3 regions of the Variovorax ureilyticus genome follow, and region 1 is predicted to be linked to each of the others. Evidence: predicted binding sites of a transcription regulator. Region 1 holds the regulator's gene; each other region holds the start of a gene.
The links. The regulator FNR, encoded in region 1, switches genes on or off when oxygen is low (the NO sensors DNR and NnrR bind a similar motif). The targets are predictions, from matches to a motif close to TTGATNNNNATCAA.
Positions count from the first base shown of each region.

Region 2: the regulator FNR is predicted to act here: its motif matches at 2,811-2,824, upstream of WKW77_RS19015 (MBL fold metallo-hydrolase RNA specificity domain-containing protein).
Region 3: the regulator FNR is predicted to act here: its motif matches at 2,076-2,089, upstream of WKW77_RS21165 (oxygen-binding di-iron domain-containing protein).

Region 1 is NZ_JBBKZU010000001.1:31,807-39,008, forward strand. It holds gene ccoN (cytochrome-c oxidase, cbb3-type subunit I) at 1-888, shown strand, start outside; gene ccoO (cytochrome-c oxidase, cbb3-type subunit II) at 908-1,537, shown strand; gene WKW77_RS00170 (CcoQ/FixQ family Cbb3-type cytochrome c oxidase assembly chaperone) at 1,549-1,686, shown strand; gene ccoP (cytochrome-c oxidase, cbb3-type subunit III) at 1,691-2,614, shown strand; gene ccoG (cytochrome c oxidase accessory protein CcoG) at 2,632-4,059, shown strand; gene WKW77_RS00185 (FixH family protein) at 4,080-4,370, shown strand; gene fnr (fumarate/nitrate reduction transcriptional regulator Fnr) at 4,380-5,096, opposite strand; gene hemN (oxygen-independent coproporphyrinogen III oxidase) at 5,219-6,637, shown strand; gene WKW77_RS00200 (sulfite exporter TauE/SafE family protein) at 6,641-7,202, shown strand, end outside.
Region 2 is NZ_JBBKZU010000008.1:55,763-62,964, reverse strand. It holds gene WKW77_RS19020 (bifunctional aminoglycoside phosphotransferase/ATP-binding protein) at 1-1,459, shown strand, start outside; gene WKW77_RS19015 (MBL fold metallo-hydrolase RNA specificity domain-containing protein) at 1,410-2,762, opposite strand; gene WKW77_RS19010 (Rossmann-fold NAD(P)-binding domain-containing protein) at 2,917-3,687, shown strand; gene WKW77_RS19005 (universal stress protein) at 3,796-4,281, shown strand; gene WKW77_RS19000 (universal stress protein) at 4,307-5,134, shown strand; gene WKW77_RS18995 (HPF/RaiA family ribosome-associated protein) at 5,228-5,596, shown strand; gene WKW77_RS18990 (metallophosphoesterase) at 5,624-6,571, opposite strand; gene WKW77_RS18985 (Crp/Fnr family transcriptional regulator) at 6,730-7,202, shown strand, end outside.
Region 3 is NZ_JBBKZU010000009.1:196,566-203,767, reverse strand. It holds gene mdoH (glucans biosynthesis glucosyltransferase MdoH) at 1-1,999, shown strand, start outside; gene WKW77_RS21165 (oxygen-binding di-iron domain-containing protein) at 2,147-2,926, shown strand; gene ffh (signal recognition particle protein) at 2,938-4,326, opposite strand; gene WKW77_RS21155 (cytochrome C assembly family protein) at 4,461-5,270, shown strand; gene WKW77_RS21150 (PP0621 family protein) at 5,267-5,512, shown strand; gene WKW77_RS21145 (sensor histidine kinase) at 5,509-7,202, shown strand, end outside.

The sequences.
Region 1 (7,202 bases):
CCTGCGGGCTGGATGAAGAGCTACTCGGCCTATGCGGGCGTGCAGGACGCGATGGTGCAGTGGTGGTACGGTCACAACGCAGTGGGCTTCTTCCTCACCGCGGGCTTCCTCGGGATGATGTACTACTACATCCCCAAGCAGGCGGGCCGGCCGGTGTATTCGTACCGGCTGTCGATCGTGCACTTCTGGGCACTGATCTTCACCTACATGTGGGCGGGTCCGCACCATCTGCACTACACCGCACTGCCCGACTGGACGCAGTCCATCGGCATGGTGTTCTCGCTGATCCTGCTGGCGCCGAGCTGGGGCGGGATGATCAACGGGATCATGACGCTCTCGGGTGCATGGCACAAGCTGCGCACCGACCCGATCATCCGCTTCCTGATCGTGGCGCTGTCCTTCTACGGCATGGCGACCTTCGAGGGCCCGATGATGTCGGTGAAGACGGTGAACGCGCTGTCGCACTACACCGAGTGGACCATCGGCCACGTGCATGCCGGCGCGCTCGGTTGGGTCGGCCTCATCACGATGGGCTCTCTCTACTACCTGATCCCGCGCCTGTACAACCGCACCGAGATGTACAGCATGAAGGCGATCGAGCTGCACTTCTGGATGTCGACCGTGGGCATCGTGCTCTACATCGCCGCGATGTGGATCGCCGGCGTGATGCAGGGGCTGATGTGGCGCTCGATCAACCCCGACGGCACGCTCACCTACACCTTCGTCGAAGGCGTGAAGGCCACCTATCCGTACTACGTGGTGCGCCTGATCGGCGGCCTCCTGTATCTCGCCGGCATGCTGGTGATGGCGTGGAACGTCGTCATGACGATCGGCGCCGGCCACTCGGTGCGGGCGCGCATCCCCGTGCCTGCCGCGGCCCATGCCTGAAGGAATCGAGGAAACAACAATGAGCTCCCGCACCCCCGAACCCTCCACCTTCTCGCATCAGAAGATCGAGACCAACAACTTCCTGATGATCGTGCTGATCCTGCTGGTCGTCGCCGTCGGCGGCCTGGTCGAGATCGTGCCGCTCTTCTTCCAGAAGTCGACCACGGAGCCGATCACCGGCCTCGCGCCGCCTACCGCACTGCAGGTGCTCGGCCGAGACGTATACGTGCGCGAGGGTTGCTACAACTGCCATTCGCAGATGATCCGTCCGTTCCGCGCGGAGACGCTGCGCTACGGCCACTACTCGGTGGCGGGCGAATTCGTGTACGACCATCCCTTCCAGTGGGGTAGCAAGCGCACCGGCCCGGACCTGCATCGCGTGGGCGGCCGCTACAGCGATGAGTGGCACCGCATCCACCTGAACAACCCGCGCGACGTGGTGCCCGAATCGAACATGCCCGCGTACCCGTGGCTCGACAAGACGCAGGTCACGCCGTCCGAGGCCGCGGACCACATGCGCGCGCTGCGCCGCGTGGGTGTGCCGTTCACCGACGAGCAGATCGCCGCCGCGCCGGGCGAGGTCAAGGGCAAGACGGAGTTGGATGCGCTGGTGGCGTATCTGCAATCGCTGGGCCTTGCGCTCAAGTGAAGGAGCACACGATGGACATCACCACCCTGCGCATCGTGGCCACGCTGGCTTCTTTCGCGACCTTCATCGGCATCCTCGTGTGGGCCTATTCGCGCCGCCGCGCCGCAGCCTTCGAGGCGGCGGCCCGCTTGCCCTTCGAGCAGGACTGACACCATGAGCGATTTCATTCACGATTTCTGGTCGCACTACGTCGCGATCGCCACCCTCGCAAGCATCCTCGCGTGCCTGCTGCTGCTGTGGATCACCGCGCGCGCCAAGACGCCCGCCAGCGAAGACAACACCACCGGCCACGTCTGGGACGAGGACCTGCGCGAGATGAACAACCCGATGCCGCGCTGGTGGATGGGCCTGTTCGTGCTGACCATCGTGTTCGGGCTCGGCTACCTTTTCGTCTTCCCGGGGCTCGGCAGCTACAAGGGACGGCTCGAATGGAGCACCGACGGCGAATACACCAAGGACCTCGCGAAGGCCAACCGCGAACTCGAGCCGGTCTATGCCGCCTACACCGCACTGCCGGTGGAGAAGGTGGCGACTGATCCCGGGGCGATGGCGATCGGCGAGCGCCTCTTCCTCAACAACTGTGCACAGTGCCATGGCTCCGATGCGCGCGGCGGCAAGGGCTTCCCGAACCTCACCGACAACGACTGGCTGCACGGCGGCTCGCCCGAAAAGATCAAGGAGTCGATCACGCGAGGGCGCATCGGCGTGATGCCGCCGATGGCCGAGGCGGTCGGCACGCCGGAGGACGTGAAGAACCTCGCCAACTACGTGCTGAGTCTTTCCGGCAGTCCGCACGACTCGGTGCGCGCCGGGCTGGGCAAGAGCAAGTTCACCGTCTGCGCGTCCTGCCATGGCATCGGCGGCGTCGGCAACACGGCAGTCGGCGCGCCCAATCTATCGGACCGGATCTGGCTGCACGGTTACGGCCTGGACGCGATCATTCAGATGATCAACACGGGCAAGACCAATCAGATGCCGGCGCAGCAGGGCCGCCTGACGGAGGCGCAGATCCATGTGCTGACCGGGTACGTGTGGGGCTTGTCGAACGCCAAGACCCCCGGTGCCGGCGCACCCTGAGGGTGAGGGGTCGCGACGTGACGGACTCCGCGCCGAGACCGCGCCGCGTGATTCCGATCGCGGCGGCCGAGAAGAACGTGGGCCTCTACCAGGCCCACAAGAAGGTCTACCCGCGCTCGATCGACGGCGTGTTCGCGCGATGGCGCTGGGTGATGGTGTTCGTCACCCAACTCGTGTTCTACGGCATGCCGTGGCTCGAATGGGGGCAGCGGCAGGCGGTGCTCTTCGACCTGGCCTCGCGGCGCTTCTACATCTTCGGGCTGGTGCTGTACCCGCAGGACCTGATCTACCTGACCGGGCTGCTGGTCATCTCGGCGTTGTCGCTGTTCCTCTTCACTGCAGTGGCCGGTCGGCTGTGGTGCGGCTACACCTGCCCGCAGACGGTCTACTCGGAGATGTTCCTGTGGATCGAGCAGAAGATCGAGGGCAACCGCACCGCGCGCATACGACTGGACGACAGTGACCTGTCGATCGAGAAGCTCGTCAAGAAGTGGTTCAAACACGTGGTGTGGCTGGGCATCGCCCTGTGGACCGGCTTCAGCTTCGTCGGTTATTTCACCCCGATCCGCGACCTGGGGATGGCCTTCCTGCAGACGCGCATGACCGGATGGGAAATCTTCTGGGTGCTGTTCTACGGCTTCGCGACCTATGGCAACGCGGGCTTCATGCGCGAGCAGGTCTGCATGTACATGTGCCCCTATGCGCGTTTCCAGAGCGCGATGTTCGACCGCGACACGCTGATCGTCAGTTACGACGCGGCGCGGGGCGAGCCTCGCGGCGTGCGGGCCAAAGGCACGGATGCGCGTGCGCAGGGCCAGGGCGACTGCATCGACTGCTCATTGTGCGTGCAGGTGTGCCCGACGGGCATCGACATCCGGCAGGGCTTGCAATACGAGTGCATTGGCTGCGGCCTGTGCGTGGATGCCTGCAACACGGTCATGGACAAACTCGCCTCGCCGCGCGGCCTGATCCGTTACGCCACGCAGAACAGCATGGCGGGCGGATGGTCATCGCGGCAGATCCTTCGGCGCGTGCTGCGTCCACGGGTGCTGATCTACAGCGGCATCCTGGTCGCGCTCTGCATCGGCCTGCTGGCCAGCCTGGTCATCCGCACGCCATTCAAGGTGGACGTGGTGCGCGACCGTGGCACGCTGGCGCGCATCGCCGAAGGCGGACGTATCGAGAACGTCTACCGCCTGCAGATCATGAATGCCACCGAAAAGACGCAGCACTATCGCATCGAGGCTCGTGGCCTCGACGGACTGCAGGCGTCGCCCGAGCAGCCTGTGGAGGTGGGGCCTGCGCAATCGCGCTGGGTGGCGGTTCGCCTGCAACTGCCATATGGCGGAGCGCAGCCGGGCTCGCATCCGGTCTATTTCGACGTGCGTGCGGCCGAAGGCGGCGCGCAGGTCTCGGAGAAGGCGACCTTCATGGTCCCCCGGTGATGCCGATCAAGGAGATGACGATGAGCGCAACGAACGATACGAAACAGGCGAACGAAGCGGCCCGGAGCGAACCCTGGTGGCGCTTCCCGTTGCTGTGGATGGTCCTGGCCGGTCCAGCGGTGGTGGTGGTCGCGAGTTTCGTGACCCTGTGGCTTGCCATGCGCTCGCCCGACCCCGTGATCGCGGAGGACTACTATCGGCAGGGTATCGAGATCAACAGGACGCTGGCCGACAAGAAGCTCATGCCGGCGCTCACCGGCCGCAACCACGCGGCAACCCCGGCAGATGACGTGCCAGCGCCAAAGCGCTGAAAATTGGAATCAGCAGGCCGCCGGCGTGATCAGCCGGCGAAGTCCCTCGGAGTCGACGATCCGCAGGTTGCGCTGCTGGACTTCGATGAGGCCGTCGTCCATGAACTTGGACAGGGTGCGGCTCACGGTCTCGAGCTTGAGCCCGAGGTAGCTGCCGATTTCCTCGCGCGTCATGCGCAGCACGAGCTCGGAGCGCGAGAACCCGCGTGCGTGCAGGCGCTGCGCGAGGTTCAGAAGGAAGGCCGCCAGGCGCTCTTCGGCCCGCATGCTCCCCAGCAGCATCATCACGCCGTGCTCGCGCACGATCTCGCGGCTCATGATCTGGTGCACGTGCCGCTGCAGCGCCGTGACCTCGCGGGACAGTTCTTCGATACGGTCGAAGGGCATCACGCAGACTTCGGAATCCTCCAGCGCCACCGCGTCGCAGGTGTGCTGGTCGTTGACGATGCCGTCGAGGCCGATGATCTCGCCGGCCATCTGGAAACCCGTCACCTGGTCGCGGCCGTCCTGGCTGGCCACCCGGGTCTTGAAGACGCCGGTGCGGATCGCGTAGAGCGAGGTGAACCGGTCGCCGTTCCGAAAGAGCATCTCGCGACGGCGGACCTTGCGACGCTTGGCCACGATGTCGTCGATACGCTGCAGTTCGGTGGGCTCGAGGCCGACCGGCATGCACAGCTCCCGCAGATTGCAACTGGAGCAGGCGACCTTGATGTTTTCGGTTTTCATTGATGTATGTCGAGTATGTGCCGATTCTGTAACGGGGCGTTGGCATGGGGCTTGATCCACATCAAGGATCCGGGGGCGGCCCGGCGGCATAGTGGTCCGCACACCGCCTCTGATCGCCTGCGATGAACTCTTCCCCTGCATTCGCGACCGCTTCGCATTCCCAGGAGCTGCCGTCGCCCGCCGTGCTGCGGCGCTTTGATGTCGCCGGCCCGCGTTATACCTCCTACCCGACGGCGGATCGATTCGTGGATGCCTTTACCGCCGACGACTACGTCCAGGCAGTGCATCAGCGCAACGCGACCGGGATGAACGGGCGGCCGCTGTCGCTGTACGTGCACCTGCCGTTCTGCGAGTCGCTCTGCTATTACTGTGCCTGCAACAAGATCGTCACCCGCCACAAGCACTGGGCGGCCGAATACATCGATTACCTCGAGCGGGAGGTGGCGCTGCAGGTCGCCGAACTGGGGCGCGGCGTGGTGGTCAGCCAGTTGCATCTGGGCGGCGGAACGCCGACCTTCCTTGACGACGAGGGGCTGAGAAGGCTGCTGGCGTTGCTCGGGCGCGAGTTCACGCTCTCGCCCGAGCGCGAGCAGTCCATCGAGATCGACCCGCGCACCGTGGACGGTGGACGCCTGGAACGGTTGGCCGAAATGGGCTTCAACCGGCTGAGCTTCGGTGTGCAGGACTTCGACCCCGACGTGCAGAAGGCGGTCCATCGCATCCAGCCTGCCAGGGAGGTCTTCGACCTGATGGGAAGCGCGCGGGCGCTCGGCTACCGCTCGATCAACATCGACCTCATCTACGGTTTGCCTAAGCAGAGCCGGGCCTCTTTCGACCGCACGCTGGCGCAGGTGTGCGACTTGCGGCCGGACCGGATCGCCCTCTATGCCTACGCGCACCTGCCGGAGCGTTTCAAGCCGCAGCGGCGCATTGCGGCAGAGGACCTCCCGGACGCGAAGACCAAGGTCGAGATGCTGTCGCGCGCGATTGCCGCTTTCACCGCCGCTGGCTATGTCTACATCGGCATGGACCATTTCGCGCTGCCGGACGACCCGCTCGCGATCGCCAAGCGGCAGGGCCGGCTGCACCGCAATTTCCAGGGCTACAGCACGCAGCCGGACTGCGACCTTGTGGCGCTGGGCGTGTCGGCCATCGGCCGCGTCGGCGCGACCTACAGCCAGAACGCCAAGACGCTCGAGGAGTACTACGACCTGCTCGAGCAGGGGCGTCTTCCGGTGGTGCGGGGCCTGGCGCTCACGCGCGACGACGTGCTTCGCCGCGCGGTCATCATGGCGATCATGTGCCAGGGGCATGTCGACTTCGAGGCCGTCAACCTCGCGCATCTGATCGACTTCAAGGACCATTTCGCGCCCGAACTCGCCGCGCTCGCGCCGCTGGCCGCGCAGGGGCTGGTGCGAATCAGGGACCATGACATCGAGGTGACACCGACCGGCTGGTTCTTCGTGCGCGCCGTGGCGATGGTCTTCGACCGCTATCTGCAGGCCGACCGCAACCGCACCCGCTTCTCCCGGATCGTCTGAACGATGCAGACGGCGCTACTCGGAACGGCGCTTCTGATGGGGCTCGCCGGCGGCCCGCACTGTGTCGCAATGTGTGGCGCGGCCTGCGCGGGCGTCATCCGGATCGTTCAAGCGCCGCAGGGCGGGGCTGCGTCGGTGGTCAGCGGCCTTCAGGGGCAGCGGGCGACGCTGGCGTTTCACGCCGGGCGCATCGCGAGCTACGCCGCGGCCGGTGCTGTCGCCGCCATGGCGGTGCAGGGCGTCGGGCTTGCGAGCGAGCACCTTGCGGCCTTGCGGCCGTTCTGGGTACTTTTGCACGTCGCAGCGCTGATGTGGGGCCTCTCCCTCGCGGTGCTCGGGCGCCAGCCGGTCTGGGCGCATCGCCTCGGAGGCGCGCTCCAGGCGCGGCTTCGGCCGCTGACGGGCCGGGCGGCCGGGGTGCTGGCGACCGGCGCGCTCTGGGTCGCCATGCCATGCGGCCTTCTCTATTCCGCCCTCATGCTGGCCGGGCTGGCCGAGGGACCCTTGCAAGGCGCGATCGCGATGGCTTGCTTCGCGGCCGGGAGCGGTCTCTCGCTCATCGCCG
Region 2 (7,202 bases), on a different contig from region 1:
CGCGGAGCGTGCGGCACTCGTGCACGCGCTCGCACTGCGGCTCGGCGCGCAGGTGATCGAGACGCACATCTCGTGGATCCTGCTCACGCCCGCTTTCGCCTACAAGGTGAAGAAGCCGGTGCGCTTCGCCTTCCTTGACTACACGACGCTGCAAAGGCGGCGGCACTTCTGCCATGAGGAAGTGCGCGTGAACCAGCGGATGGCGCCTTCGCTCTACCTGGGTGTCGCGCGCATCACGGGCAAACCGCCCGCCCCCGAGATCGACGGCGCTGGCCCGGTGCTGGACTACGCCGTGCACATGCGGCGCTTTCCCGACGGTGCCCTGTTCAGCGAGCGATTGGCCGCAGGCGCGCTGGCCTTGCGCGACGTGGATGGTTTTGCGGCCGTGCTCGCGGCGGCGCACGCGGCGGCGCCGGTGCGCCGTCGCGCGCCGGCTGCGCAGTCGAGCAAGCTGACCCGTGCGCTGTCCGCGCTCGACGGCGCGCGTGCGGTCCTTTCGACAGGGGAGCGCGACCACTTGTGCGAGTGGCTGGAAGCCGGCGCCCGCAAGCTCTGGCCCGAATGGATCGAGCGACGGCGAAAGGGCCGCATCCGCGAGTGCCATGGCGACCTTCACCTGGACAACATCGTCGATCTCGACGGCCAACCCGCAGCCTTCGACGCCATCGACTTCGAACCGGCGCTTCGATGGATCGACATCGCCGAGGATGCGGCGTTTCCGGTCATGGACTTCGCCGCGCGTGGCCGGCCGGACTTCGCCTGGCGCTTCCTCAATGACTGGCTCGACGCCGCCGGCGAGCACGAGGCGGCCGGGGTCCTGCGCTACGCGCTGGTCTACCGCGCGCTGGTGCGCGCACAGGTCGAGCACCTGCGCGCACCTTCCGGCAGCGCCGCCGCAACCTATGCGCGCGCGGCGCTCGGATGGTCGAATCCGGCTCTGCCCCGCCTGGTGATCACGCATGGCTTGCCGGGCTCCGGCAAGACGTTCCAGTCGCAGCGGCTGCTGGAGCGGATCGGGGCGATCCGCGTGCGCGCCGATGTCGAACGCAAGCGCCTGTTCGGGCTGGGCGCGCTCGAAAGCTCGCACGCGCGCGGGCTCGACATCTATACCCGCGAGGCGACCACGAGCACCTACGGTCGCCTGTTCGCCCTTGCCCGGATCATTCTTGCGGCCGGGTTCTCCGTCGTTCTCGACGCGGCGTTCCTCAAGCGCGGCGAACGCGATGCGGCGCATGAACTCGCACGCAGCTGCGGAGCCGGATTCGAGATCCTGGCGTGCGAGGCGCCCGACGAGATCCTGCAGCAACGCATCGCCGCACGAACCAGCGATGCTTCGGAGGCCGACACCGCCGTGCTGCGGCAACTGCGCACCGTCGTGGACCCGCTCGGACCGGACGAGGAAGTCGCCGTCAAAGGGTCACCGTCTGCCCGTAGTCCGGCACGCTGGCCTGCCAGTTGAACCGCTCTTCGATCGCCAGGCGCAGCGCATCGGCAGCGACCGGCTCGCCATGCGTGACGAACACGCGCTTCGGCGCAGGCAGATCGTTCAGCCACGCCAGCAGTTGGCCGCGATCGGCATGTGCCGAGAGCATGTCCAGCCCGACCACTTCGGCACGCACGGGCACGTAAGCGCCGTGGATCTTGATGTCCCTGGCCCCGGCCAGCATCGCCGCGCCGCGGGTCCCTGCAGCCTGATAGCCGGTAAAGAGGATCGTGCTGCGGGGATCGGGCGCATACGCTTTCAGGTGGTGCAGCACACGCCCGCCCGTCGCCATTCCGCTCGCCGAGACGATGACCGAAGGAAAGCTCAATCCGTTGAGCCGTTTCGACTCTTCGAGCGTGTTGACGAATTTCACCTCCCGGCCGAGCGCGGCGCACTGTCCCGCATCCAGGCGGTGCTGGTCCGAATAGCGCCGCAGGATCTGCGTCGCATCGGCAGCCATCGGACTGTTGAGATACACCGGCAGATCTGGAATCCGGCGAGCGGCCTTGAGCAGGTGGATGCAGTGCAGCAGCGTCTGTGCCCTGCCCACCGCAAAGGCCGGCACCACGACGATGCCGCCCCTTGCAGCCGTCCGGCCGATCACTTCGGCGATCGCCGACAAGGTGTCCACCTTGGGATGCGCGCGATCGCCGTAGGTGGACTCGATGACCACGTAGTCGGCGGGCTCCGGCCGCTCGGGAGGGCGCATCACCAGGTCGTCGTCCCGGCCGAGATCGCCGGAGAAAAGAATGCTGCCGCCGTCCCAGCCGACGTGGATGCTCGCGGCGCCCAGAATGTGCCCGGCGCGCCGCAGCCGCCAGGTCCACCCCGGCCAGGGCGCATGCGCCTTGTCGAAATCCAGCACTTCGAAGCGCCCGAGGGCCGCACGCGCTTCGTCCTGCGTGTACAGCGGCAATGCGGGTTTGTGGCGGGAATGGCCATGGCGATTGGCGTAGTCGGCCTCCTCTTCCTGCAGGTAGCCGGAGTCGGGCAGCAGCAGCTCGCACAGATCGCGCGTGGCCCGGGTGGTGTAGACGGGGCCTTTGAAGCCCAATTGGATGAGGCGCGGGACCAGCCCGCTGTGATCGAGATGCGCGTGCGTCAACAGGACCGCATCGATCTCCGAGGCCCTGACTGGTAAAGGCTCCCAGTTGCGCAGCCTCAATTGCTTCAGGCCCTGGAAGAGCCCGCAATCCACCAGCAGCCGCCGGCCCGCGTGCTCCAGCAGGTATTTGGACCCGGTGACGGTATCGGTTCCGCCGAGAAACTGGATGCGCATGTTGCCTCCTTGTTGCCGTCGAGCTTGGCACACGATGGAGCGCCGCCCTTGACCTTCGTCAATCCTCCTCGTGATCGACGCGGCCGGCAACCGGGCGCGAAGCCCGCCTCGATGAGCGAGCCGCTGTCCGATCCAACGCCGGAGCGCAGCGGACTTGCGCGGCATCAAGTTCGCCGCGCGCAACCGCGGTAGCGTTCGCGACGTGACTCCTACCCACGCCGCGCGACAAGCGGCGGACGACCCGTTGTCTTCCGCCAGCAAGATCGCCTCGCTCATCGCGACCGCTGCCAGACTGCGGCAGTCGTCGGGCTCGCCGCTGCGCGGACGGAATCTCGCGCTGCTTCACACTCACACGCGCGCGGATGGGACGCCCGGGAACTCGGCGCTTCAAGGTGCCGCCGAAGAGTTGGGCGCGCGCGTGGCTCTGCTGAATTTCGCCCACCCGTCCAGCCCCGCCGATACCGGCAGCGACGTCATCGCCCTGGCCCGCATGCTCGGGCGCATGTACGACGGCATCGACTGTCACGATCTGGACGCCGCCGTGCTGCGAACGATCGAGTTGCATGCCGGCGTGCCCGTCTTCCCGGGCCTGGCGCTCGACACCCATCCGGCCCGCGTCATCGCGGATCTCTGGGCGCTCTGCGAGCGGCAGACGCCGGCCGACCGGCGGATCGTCTTCATCGGCAACGGCCGCAGGCCGCGCGCCCGCATGTTCGTGGCGGCGGCCCGCGCCATGGGCGTCGCGATCCTCCCGAAGTCCCGCGTCGACCCCGGGGCCGAAGATGCGTCGGCCGTCGCGGACGCCTCCCAGCCCAGGCATTGGGTCCTCTGGTTCGAGGGTTCGGCCATCGAGGGCGACGCCCTGCAGGAAAACCATCGCCGGGTCATGCAGGCCGTCCTGGTCCACACGCTGGCCGGCGCCTGAGGCCTTGCGCGGGCGACGCGATGCCCCTGTCTTGCGCCAGATCAAGCGCTCTGACGGGTGTGCTTTCGATACTGCACGCATCGCACCATTCACCCCGAAGGAGCCTCCATGTACCAACGAATCCTGGTCCCCATCGACGGCGGCCCGGTCTCCCAGCGCGGGCTCGAAGAGGCCGTCCAGATCGCAAAGCTGACGCAGGGCCGGCTCCTGCTGGTCCATGTCATCGACGAACTGTCGCTGGCCCTGGCGATGGATGCGCAGTCCGGCCGGGCCGGAAGCTACCTGCAGAGCGTGCGGGACGAGGGCGCGCGCCTGCTCGAGGATGCGAAGCGCGGCGCCCAGGCGGCGGGCATCGAGGTCGAGACGGCGCTGCACGAGCGCTACGGCTCCACCGTGTACCCCTCCGTCATCACCGAGTCTTCGGTCGACGAGACCGTGATCGCCGAAGCCAAGCGGTGGAAGGCGGACCTGATCGTCATCGGAACGCACGGACGCCGCGGCGTGTCGCGGCTCGTGCTGGGCAGCAGCGCCGAGCGGATCCTGCGGTCCGCGCCGGTGCCGGTGCTGCTCGTGCGAGCGCCCGACAAGCCCTAGAAACAACACACGTCCGGAACGCGCCATGACCGGCCTTCAATCCTTTCTCGTGCACCTGGACGGAACCCGGCGCGCCGAAACGCGCCTGGACCTCGCCCTGCGGCTCGCGCTTCCCTGGCGGGCCCGCGTCAGCGCGCTGTTCGCCGTCGAGCGGAGCCATCTCCCCTTGCTGCCCGTGGGACCCGGCATCCCGCCGCTGCCGCCCGACGTCAGGGCGGAGGCCGAGCACCGCCGCCATGCGCTGGCGGTCTACGACCAGGCCTGCGTCGTGTCGGGCCAGCCTTGCGAATGGCTCGATGCGGACGGCGCCCCGGTGATCGAGACGTTCACGCAGCGGGCGCTCCTGGCCGACCTTGTCTTCCTGGGGCAGCGGGACCCGGATGACCTCGAAAGCTCGGATGTGCCGGGCGATTTCGTCGAATCCGTCGTCATCGGCAGCGGGCGCCCGACGTGGGTCATTCCCCATACGGGCGAACTGGCCCGCACGCCGGACAACATCCTGCTGGCATGGAAGCCCACGCGCGAATGCGCACGGGCGCTGGCGGCGGCCATTCCCTTCCTGCAGAACGCCCACCACGTCCATCTCGTCGAAGAGGATGGCGACGAGACGCAGCCCCTTCCGGTCAAGGTGCGCGACTATCTTCACCTGTACGGCATCGATCGGGTCCATGAGCACGCACGGCTCACACCGGAAGACGCCGGCGAGCAACTCCTGTCGATCGCCTCCGATTGCGATGCCGATCTGCTCGTGATGGGTTGCTACGGCCACAGCCGCGCTCGCGAACTGCTGCTGGGAGGTGTCACGCGGACGGTGCTGGACGCGATGACGCTCCCGGTGCTCATGGCGCACTGAACCACGGCACCCTATCGCGCCGACTTGCGCCAGCGCAAAGCTTCCGCATCGCAGATGCGCGATCGTATGGACATGCATTTGGAAACACGCGACATGAACCTGCCTTTCGCCATCCAGTTCGACGGCGTCGCGCGCTCGGACGCTGTCGAAGACTTCGCCCGATCCCGCGTCGACTATCTCGAGCGGCACTTCACGGACCTGACGGGCTGCCGCGTGACCATCTCCCGCGAATCGCGGCACGGACAGACGGGCGGGTTCTTCTCGGCTCGCGTCGCCATGACCTTGCCGGGCCGGGAACTCATCGTCTCGCATGCGCACGAGCACGATGCCTACATCGCGCTGCGGGATGCCTTCGACGCGATCAATCGAAGGCTGGAAGACAGCCAGCAGATCCGCCGCGGCAGGGTCAAGCAGCATGCCACCGTCGTGCACCGCGAGAGCGACGACACGGGCGGCGAGTGAGACCCTTTCCCGGCTGATCGCGGCCGGTCAGGCCCCGTGAAGTACATGCACCGTGACTTCCGGCGGGCAGTGGAAGCGCGCGTCGATGATCGAACAGCCGCAACCCACCGACGTGAAGCCCTGCATGCGGTCGCAATGCCACGGCCCCCGCGCCACGCGACGCGGTGCGCGAGAATCGGTGAGCAGGGGTATGCCGCCGGGCAGGCAGATCTGGCCGCCATGCGTATGGCCGCTCAGCATCAGGTCGAAGCCGTGTGCTGCGGCGAGGCGATAGGGCTCCGGCGTGTGCGAAAGAAGGATCGCGCACGCATCCGGCGCCAGGCCGTCTCTCGCGCGGGCGATGTCGTGGGTGCGGAAGTAGTGGGCGTCGTCGATGCCGGCGATGTGCAGCCGTGCGCTGCCGCGCTCGAGTGCCGTGCGCTCGTTCATCAGCACGCGGACGCCCAGATCCTCGAGGCCCTCGACGAGCGCGATGCCGTCGTGATTGCCCAGCACGGCGAACACCGGCTTGGGCAGCACAGGAACGAGCCGCGCAAGCGCAGCGATCGCCGGCGCGCACGAGCCCTGGATGCCGAAGCGATAGTCGCCCGTGAGCACGCACGCATCGCAGGCCAGGCCACGCACCGTGGCCACCAGCGCATCCACGTAGTGCCTTCCCACGTCCAGATGCAGATCGCTCAGGTGCAGCAGCGTGCAGCCCTCGAAGGCCGGCGGCAGGCGGCCCAGGCGCACCGGGTTGCGCCCGACCCGGATCCGGCGCGCGTTGCTTCGGCCGCGCTCGCGCAGGCCCACGGCGGTGAGCACGCGGTGGATCAGCCGGCCGGCGGAGGGAAGATGTTCCGGATGCAGGAAGTCCTCCACGTGCCGGTAGTGGTGGCTGACCTGCTCCGACTCCATGGCGAGCCGCTGCCTGAGCACGCCCTCGCCCATCCTGCCGGCCAGCACCGCCATGGTTTGCGGGGAAATCGCACTCAAGAGACCAGACCCTCCGGAAGCCGGTGAGCCCATCGCCCCCGGACCCAGCCGTTTACAAAGCGTTCACTCAGCGTTACGCAATCGACCTGGGGATTCAGTGAACTGTTTCACACCGCGCCTACGCTGACAACCATCCAATCAACAGAGGAGCAAGGGCAATGACAAGCGAACTCGGTCGGCGTGCAGTGGAAGAGGCCTCCTTCGGCCAGCGGATTGCCGACACGCTCCACCTGGTGCAGGCTACGCTTCCCGTTCAGCGACGGATGGTGCATGCCGGCGACGCGATCTACCAGGTCGGCCAGGAGTTCGGCTCGCTGTACGTGGTGAATTCGGGCCTCGTGAAGATGGTGAACCTATCGAGCGAAGGCCGCGAACAGGTGGTCGCCCTGCACTTCCGCGGCGACTGGCTGGGTCTGGATGGCATCGCCGGCGGGCACTACGGCTGCGACGCGATCGCCATGGACACGGGCGAAGTCTGGTCGTTCCGGTACGAAGACCTCCTGCAGGCCGCGCTGCGCACGCCCGCCCTGCTGAGCGCGCTGCATCAGGCGATGAGCAGGCAGCTCGCGCGCGATCACGAATCGCTCCAGTCGCTGTGCGCGCTCCCGGCGGACGCACGGGTCGCCGGCTT
Region 3 (7,202 bases), on a different contig from region 1:
ATTCTCCCAACTGAAGGTACTGACGGACGCGGATTTCTCGCGCCGCAGCCTTCTTCGCGAAGAGCGCCATCCCAATTCGGTGACGGCGCCCCCCATCAACCGCGGTTCCATGACGCCCCGTCCGTGGCGCGGCTTCTGGAACAGCATCGGCACTGCGCTCCTGGTCAAGCTCGGCGTCGGCAACGCCGCCAAGGCAGCCGCCGCGCAGAGCAAGGCGAGCCGCGCGCCCCAGCAAGCGTGGCAGCGTGCCGCGGCCCAGCGTCGCTTCGCCTTCCTGGCGCTCGCGGTGCTGAGCACGGCCATCGCCTCGCTGCTCTTCGCCCGCGTGCAGCCCGACTACGACAACCTGTGGCTCGAGTACAGCCAGATCGCGCTCTACGGCGTGCTCTCCGGATGGGTCGTGACCGGATTCGTGACCGCCCTGATGGGCTTCTATGTCTCGGTGCGTGGTGACAAGCACGCGCTCTCGGCGAAGCAGGTGGCTCATCACCCGATGAACCCGGATGCGCGGACGGCGATCATCATGCCGATCTGCAATGAGGATGTGGCGACCGTGTTCGCCGGCTTGCGGGCGACCTGCGAATCGGTCGCAGCGACCGGCCACGCGAAGCAGTTCGACGTGTTCGTGCTCTCCGACAGCTACACGCCCGAGATCGCCGCTGCCGAGCGCGCCGCCTGGGAAGACCTGCGCGCCGCGCTGGCCGACAGCCCGAACCAGCCGCAGGTCGAGGTCTATTACCGCCTGCGGACCCGCCGCACGCACCGCAAGGCCGGCAACGTCGCCGACTTCTGCCGCCGCTGGGGCAAGGACTACCGCTACATGGTCGTGCTCGACGCCGACAGCGTCATGAGCGGCGACTGCCTGACCTCGATGGTCAAGCTGATGGAAGCCAACCCCACCGCCGGCATCATCCAGACCGCGACGCAGGCCATCGGCCACGTCACGCTGCATGCCCGCGCCCAGCAGTTCGCCTCGCGCATGACCGGCCGCCTTTTCACGCTCGGCATGCAGTTCTGGCAGCTCGGCGAATCGCACTACTGGGGCCATAACGCGATCATCCGCGTGCAGCCCTTCATGGAGCACTGCGCGCTCGCGCCGATCCGCGGCAAGGGCGGCATGTCGGGCGGCATCATGTCGCACGACTTCGTCGAAGCCGCGCTGATGCGCCGCGCCGGCTATCACGTGTGGCTGGTGGCCGACCTCGTCGGCAGCTACGAGCAGCAGCCGCCGGACCTCCTCGCCGAACTCCAGCGCGACCGCCGCTGGTGTCAGGGCAACCTGCAGAACGCGCGCCTGATGGCGGAGCCCGGCCTGCACTCGGTCCACCGCGCGATGTTCGTGACGGGCACCATGGCCTATGCGTCGGCGCCGCTCTGGCTGGCGTTCCTCACGCTGGGCACCGCGCTGTGGCTCACCGGTTCTAGCGTGGTCGAGCACTGGCTCGCGATGCCGATGGAACTGGCCGGTCTTTGGGTGTGGACGCTCTGCCTGCTGTTCCTGCCCCGCGTACTCGGCGTGGTGGCCGTGGTGCTGCGCAACGAGCAGCGCCAGTTCGGCGGCATCGGCGGCCTGCTCAAGAGCGCCGCGCTCGAAAGCGCCCTGGCGATCGTGCAGGCCCCGGTCCGCATGCTGGCCCACTCGCTCTTCGTGGTGGTGGCGCTCACGGGCATCAAGCTCGACTGGAAGTCGCCTCCGCGGGAAGCCGCTGCCGTGCCGTGGAGTATCGCGGTCCGGCAACTGGCGCCGATGACCCTGGTGATCGCCGCCCTCGCGGTCGGCGTGGCACTCATCGACGCCAGCGCGCTGACCTGGCTGATGCCGGTCGGCCTGCCGCTGCTGCTGGCGATTCCGCTGACGGTGCTGACCAGCCAGATCGCCCTGGGCAACTCGCTGCGCGATCGCGGCTTCCTGCTGATCCCCGAGGAATCGCGTTCGCCGGCGGTGCTGCGCCGCGCGTGGATGCATGCGGTGCGACTGGCGCGCCCGGCGACGGCCTGAGCCTGCCGCCTCCCGATGAAAAAGCCCGCAGTCGCGGGCTTTTTTCTTGGGCGGACACAGGTCCGTCGCCGCGACCTTGATGCAAGTCAGACAGCACCGCTCTCGAACCGCCTATCGTCGCGATCTTTGTCAAGAAGTCGGCGATTGATGTTTGAACCTGTCGAGCTGTACCGCGATGCCCATCATTGCTGCCTCATGTTCACCGACCTCGTCCGGGGCGAGCAGTCGGTCCAGGCGAACCAGTTCCTCGTCGTGGACAACGGCACCGGTGCCGTCCTCGACCCGGGCGGCAACCTGGGGTTCAACGAGCTGTTCCTCGGCATGTCCCGCCATTTCAGTCCGCAGCGGCTCTCCTATCTGGTGGCGTCGCACGCGGACCCGGACATCATTGCTTCTCTCGACCGCTGGCTGACCTCCACGCCGGCCAAGCTCGTGATCTCGCGAATCTGGGAGCGTTTCGCGCCCCACTTCACCAAGGTCGGCAAGACCGAGGGGCGCATCGTCGGCGTTCCGGATTCAGGCTGCCGGCTGCCGCTTGGCACCAGCGAGCTGTGGTTGCTGCCCGCGCATTTCCTGCACGCGGAGGGGAACTTCCATTTCTACGATCCGGTGAGCCGGATCCTCTTCACGGGGGACCTGGGCGTGTCGATGGTCTCGGGGCAGGAGGCGCGCGAACCGGTCGTCAGCCTGGCCGCGCACGTCCCGCGCATGGAAGGCTTCCATCGGCGCTACATGGTGTCGAACAAGGTCCTGCGCCTATGGTCGAACATGGCGCGGAAACTGGACATCTCGATGCTGGTGCCGCAGCATGGCGCACCGATCGCAGGATCGGCCATCGCGGAATTCTTCGACTGGGTCGACAACCTGCAGTGCGGCATCGACCTGATGGACGACCGGCACTACCAGGTGCCGACGGCGATGCTCTAGGGGCCGCGCGGTCAGAAGCGCGGCATTCCGCCACCGCCACCGCCCATGCCGGGCAGGCCTTTCATGCCGCCCATCCGCTTCATCATCTTCATGAGGCCGCCGCCCTTCATCTTCTTCATCATCCCCTGCATCTGCTCGAACTCGTTGAGCAGGCGGTTCACTTCCTGAACCTGCACGCCCGCGCCCGCCGCGATGCGGCGCTTGCGGGTGGCCTTCAGCAGCTCGGGCTTGCGGCGCTCCAGCGGCGTCATGCTGTTGATGATCCCTTCCTTGCGGCGGATGTCGCGCTCGGCGCGCGCCATGTCGGCGTCGGTGGCCTTGGCGGCGAGTTGCGTCGGCAGCTTGTCCATGATGCTGGAGAGCCCGCCCATCTGCTTCATCTGCTGGAGCTGCGAAAGGAAGTCGTTGAGATCGAAGCCCGCGCCGCTCTTGACCTTGGCCGCTAGCTTCTGCGCCGCCGCCACGTCGACGCCGGCCGTGACCTGCTCGACCAGCGCGACGATATCGCCCATGCCGAGGATGCGGCCGGCGTGACGCTCGGCGTCGAAGACTTCGAGCCCGTCGATCTTCTCGCTGACACCCGCGAACTTGATCGGCACGCCGGTGACCTGCCGCACCGAAAGCGCCGCGCCGCCGCGCGAATCGCCGTCGGTCTTGGTCAGGATGATGCCGGTCAGCGGCAGCGCGTCCTTGAAAGCCTTGGCCGTGTTGACCGCGTCCTGGCCCTGCATCGCGTCGACCACGAACAGGGTTTCGACCGGGTTCAGCGCGCCGTGCAGTTCCTTGATTTCCTGCATGAGCACTTCGTCGATCGCGAGCCGGCCGGCGGTGTCGACCAGCAGCACGTCGAAGAAATGGCGGCGCGCATGGTCGAGCGCCGCGCGTGCGATGTCGAGCGGCTTCTGGTCCGGCGTGCTCGGGAACCATTCGGCGCCGGCCTGCTTCGTCACGGTCTTGAGCTGCTCGATCGCGGCGGGACGGTAGACGTCGCCGGACACGGTCAGCACCTTCTTCTTGCGCTTCTCGATCAGGTGCTTGGCGAGCTTGGCGGTGGTGGTGGTCTTGCCCGCGCCTTGCAGGCCGGCCATCAGGATCACGGCCGGCGGCTGCGCGGCCAGATTGATGTCTGCCACGCCCTCGCCCATCGTGGCGGCGAGTTCGCGATTGACGATGCCGACCAGCGCCTGCCCGGGCTTGAGCGAACCGAGCACTTCCTGGCCCATCGCCTTTTCCTTGACGCGGGCGACGAAGTCGCGCACCACCGGCAGCGCCACGTCGGCTTCGAGCAGCGCCATGCGCACCTCGCGCAGCATGTCCTGCACGTTGCCTTCGGTGATGCGCGCCTGCCCGCTGACATGCTTGACGAGGCGGGAGAATTTTTCGGAAAGGGCAGTCGCCATGAGAGGACCTGGTTGCAAAAGCGGGGGAACACCGAGGAACCGGCTTGGCCGGGCCTCTGGTGTTGCCCCCGGCAGGGGGTGTCAGAGCCACACGAAGTGGGCGAGGCTGGGGGGCGAGCCTTTACACTCGATCAATGATTTTAGCGATCCCCTCCCCACTCGGCGTGGCGCTGGGCATCGCCACCGCCGTCGCCTATGGCATCACGGCCGCCGCGTCCTCCTGGCTCAGTCGGGCGTCCACCCAATGGATGCTGGCGCTGGCGTGGCTGCTGCACGGCTGTACTCTTGCCGACGGCCTCACCGGCGGCGGCCCGCGCTTCGGCTGGGCGCCGGCGATCTCCATGACGGCGTGGCTGGTGCTCACGGTGTACGGCATCGAAAGCCGCCTGTATCCGCAACTCAAGATCCGGCGCGCGCTCGCCGCCCTGGGCGCGATCGCCGTCCTACTGGCGGTGCTCTTTGCGGGAACGCCGCTGCATGTCGCAGCTTCGCCCTGGCTGCCACTGCACCTGGCGCTGGGCATCGCCTCGTACGGGTTGTTCGGCGCCGCGGTGATCCATGCCTGGCTCATGACCCGCGCCGAGCGGCAGATCCGCCTCGCGGCCGAAACGCAAAGCGGCGTGCCGCTGCTCACGATGGAAAGGCTGACTTTCCGCTTCGTCGCCGCCGGCTTCGTGCTGCTGTCGGCCACGCTGCTGGCTGGCATCTTCTTCAGCGAGACACTCTACGGCGCCGCCGTCCGCGCGTGGAAGTGGGACCACAAGACCGTGTTCTCGATCCTCGCCTGGGCCACCTTCGCCGTGCTGCTGATCGGCCGCGTGCGGTTCGGCTGGCGCGGCCGCACCGCCCGACGCGTTCTGTACGCGGGATCGGCATTGCTGCTGCTCGCCTACGTGGGATCGCGCTTCGTCCTCGAGGTCGTCCTGTCTCGCACGCCTGCATGAAATACCTCCTGGTCCTGGCCGTCGTCTTCATCGCCATCTGGTTCTGGCGCAAGGGCCGGCAGGAGGAGTTGCGCTCGCGCCCGCCGCCCCAGCCGACGCGTCCCGCCGTGGGCGCGCCGAAGGAGATGGTCCGCTGCGCACATTGCGGATTGCACCTGCCGGCGACGGACGCAGTGCGCGACAGCGCCGGCCGGATCTATTGCAGCGCGGCCCACCGCCAGGCCGCCGAAGCGCAGGGATGACCTCCTACCTCTGGTCACGCGGCGACCCGGCGACCGACTGGAGCTCGCTCGAAAAATTCATCAGCACCCAGAGCCCCGCCCAGCTGAGGCTCTGGCGCGGGTTCATGGCGGCGCGCTGCTTCGTCGCGGCAGTGCTGCTGCTGCTGCAGGGCATCGGGCTGGCGATCGGGGCCCAGCCGGCGAACCTGCCGGCGATCGCGCTTTCGTCGGCCTATGTGGTGGCCGTCCTGGTCGCCGCCCGCTATGCCCCGTTCAAGCCGATGCGTGGCCTCGGCGGCGCCTGGCTCTACACCATCGGGCTCGACCTCGTCGCGTACACGGCGCTCCAGGTGATGCAGGTGGGCGGCATCAACTACACGCCGCTCTTCGCGCTGCCGGTGCTCATGGGCGCCGTGCTCGGCACGAGCGCCGTCGGCCTCGGCACCACGGCTGCGGCCACTTTGCTGCTGCTCGGCCACGCCGCCTGGTACTGGGTGGAGCAGCCTTCGGACACCTCGCCGCGCATCGTGCAGGCTGCACTGTCGGGCACCGGTCTCTTCGTGGTGGCACTGCTTGCGCACGAACTCGCGCGACGGCTGACGCGCGAGGAAGCGCTGGCGCAGCGCAGCCGCAGCGCCGCGCAGATGCATGCGCTACTCAACGACCTCGTGATCGAGACGCTCAGCGAGGGCGTGCTGGTAGTCGACGCAGAGGGACAGGTCCACGCCGCCAATCCCGCCGCGGATGCCATCCTCGGCCAGGGCCTGGCCCGGATTCCGCTGCCCTTCGCGTTGAGTGCCCATCCGGCATGGGTTCCGCTGGCAGCCCTGGCCCGCCAGACCTTTGCGCGGCGATCATCCCAGGCCCGCGAGATTCCGATCGCACAGTCGCAAGGCACGCCGCGCGAAGTCCGCGTCCGCACGCGGCTCACCCAGTCCAGGGACATGCGTACCGAAAGCCTCTGCGTGATCTTCCTGCAGGATCTGCGCGAGCTCGAAGCGCGCATCCGCACCGAAAAGCTGGCGGCCATGGGGCGGATGTCGGCCGCGGTCGCCCACGAGATCCGCAATCCGCTCGCAGCGATCACGCAAGCGAGCGCACTCCTGGGCGAGGACCTCGTCGACCCGGCGCATCGCCAGCTCACCACGATGGTCCAGCAGAACGCGCAGCGGCTGGCGCGCATCGTCGACGATGTGCTCGACGTGGCGCGCGCCCGTCAGCAGCGCGTGCTGCCGCTGGACGAGCAGGTGAGCCTCGATTCGACAGTGCGCACGCTCGCGGAGGAGTGGGTGCTGCACTCGAAGCAGCAGGGCGTCCTGCTCTCCCTCGATGCGCCGGGATGCGACGTGCGCTTCGATGTCGAGCACCTGCGCCGCATCCTCGTGAACCTGCTCGACAACGCGGCGCGCTACGCCGGCGATCGCGAAGGCTCGATCCAGGTCGGTACCCGGGTCAGCCCCGCGGGCCGCGCGAGCCTGCAGGTCTGGAGCGACGGCGCGCCCCTCGAACCGGCGGTGCAGCGCCATCTGTTCGAACCCTTCTTCTCCTCGGAGAGCCGCTCCAGCGGGCTCGGGCTCTTCCTCTGCCGCGAGTTGTGCGAGCGCCACGGCGCCACGATCGGCTACGAGCGCAGGGCCCTCTCGCCAGGGGGCGCCGAGGGCAACGAGTTCTTCGTCGCATTTGCGCCCGCCGAAAGCCGGCTGACACAATA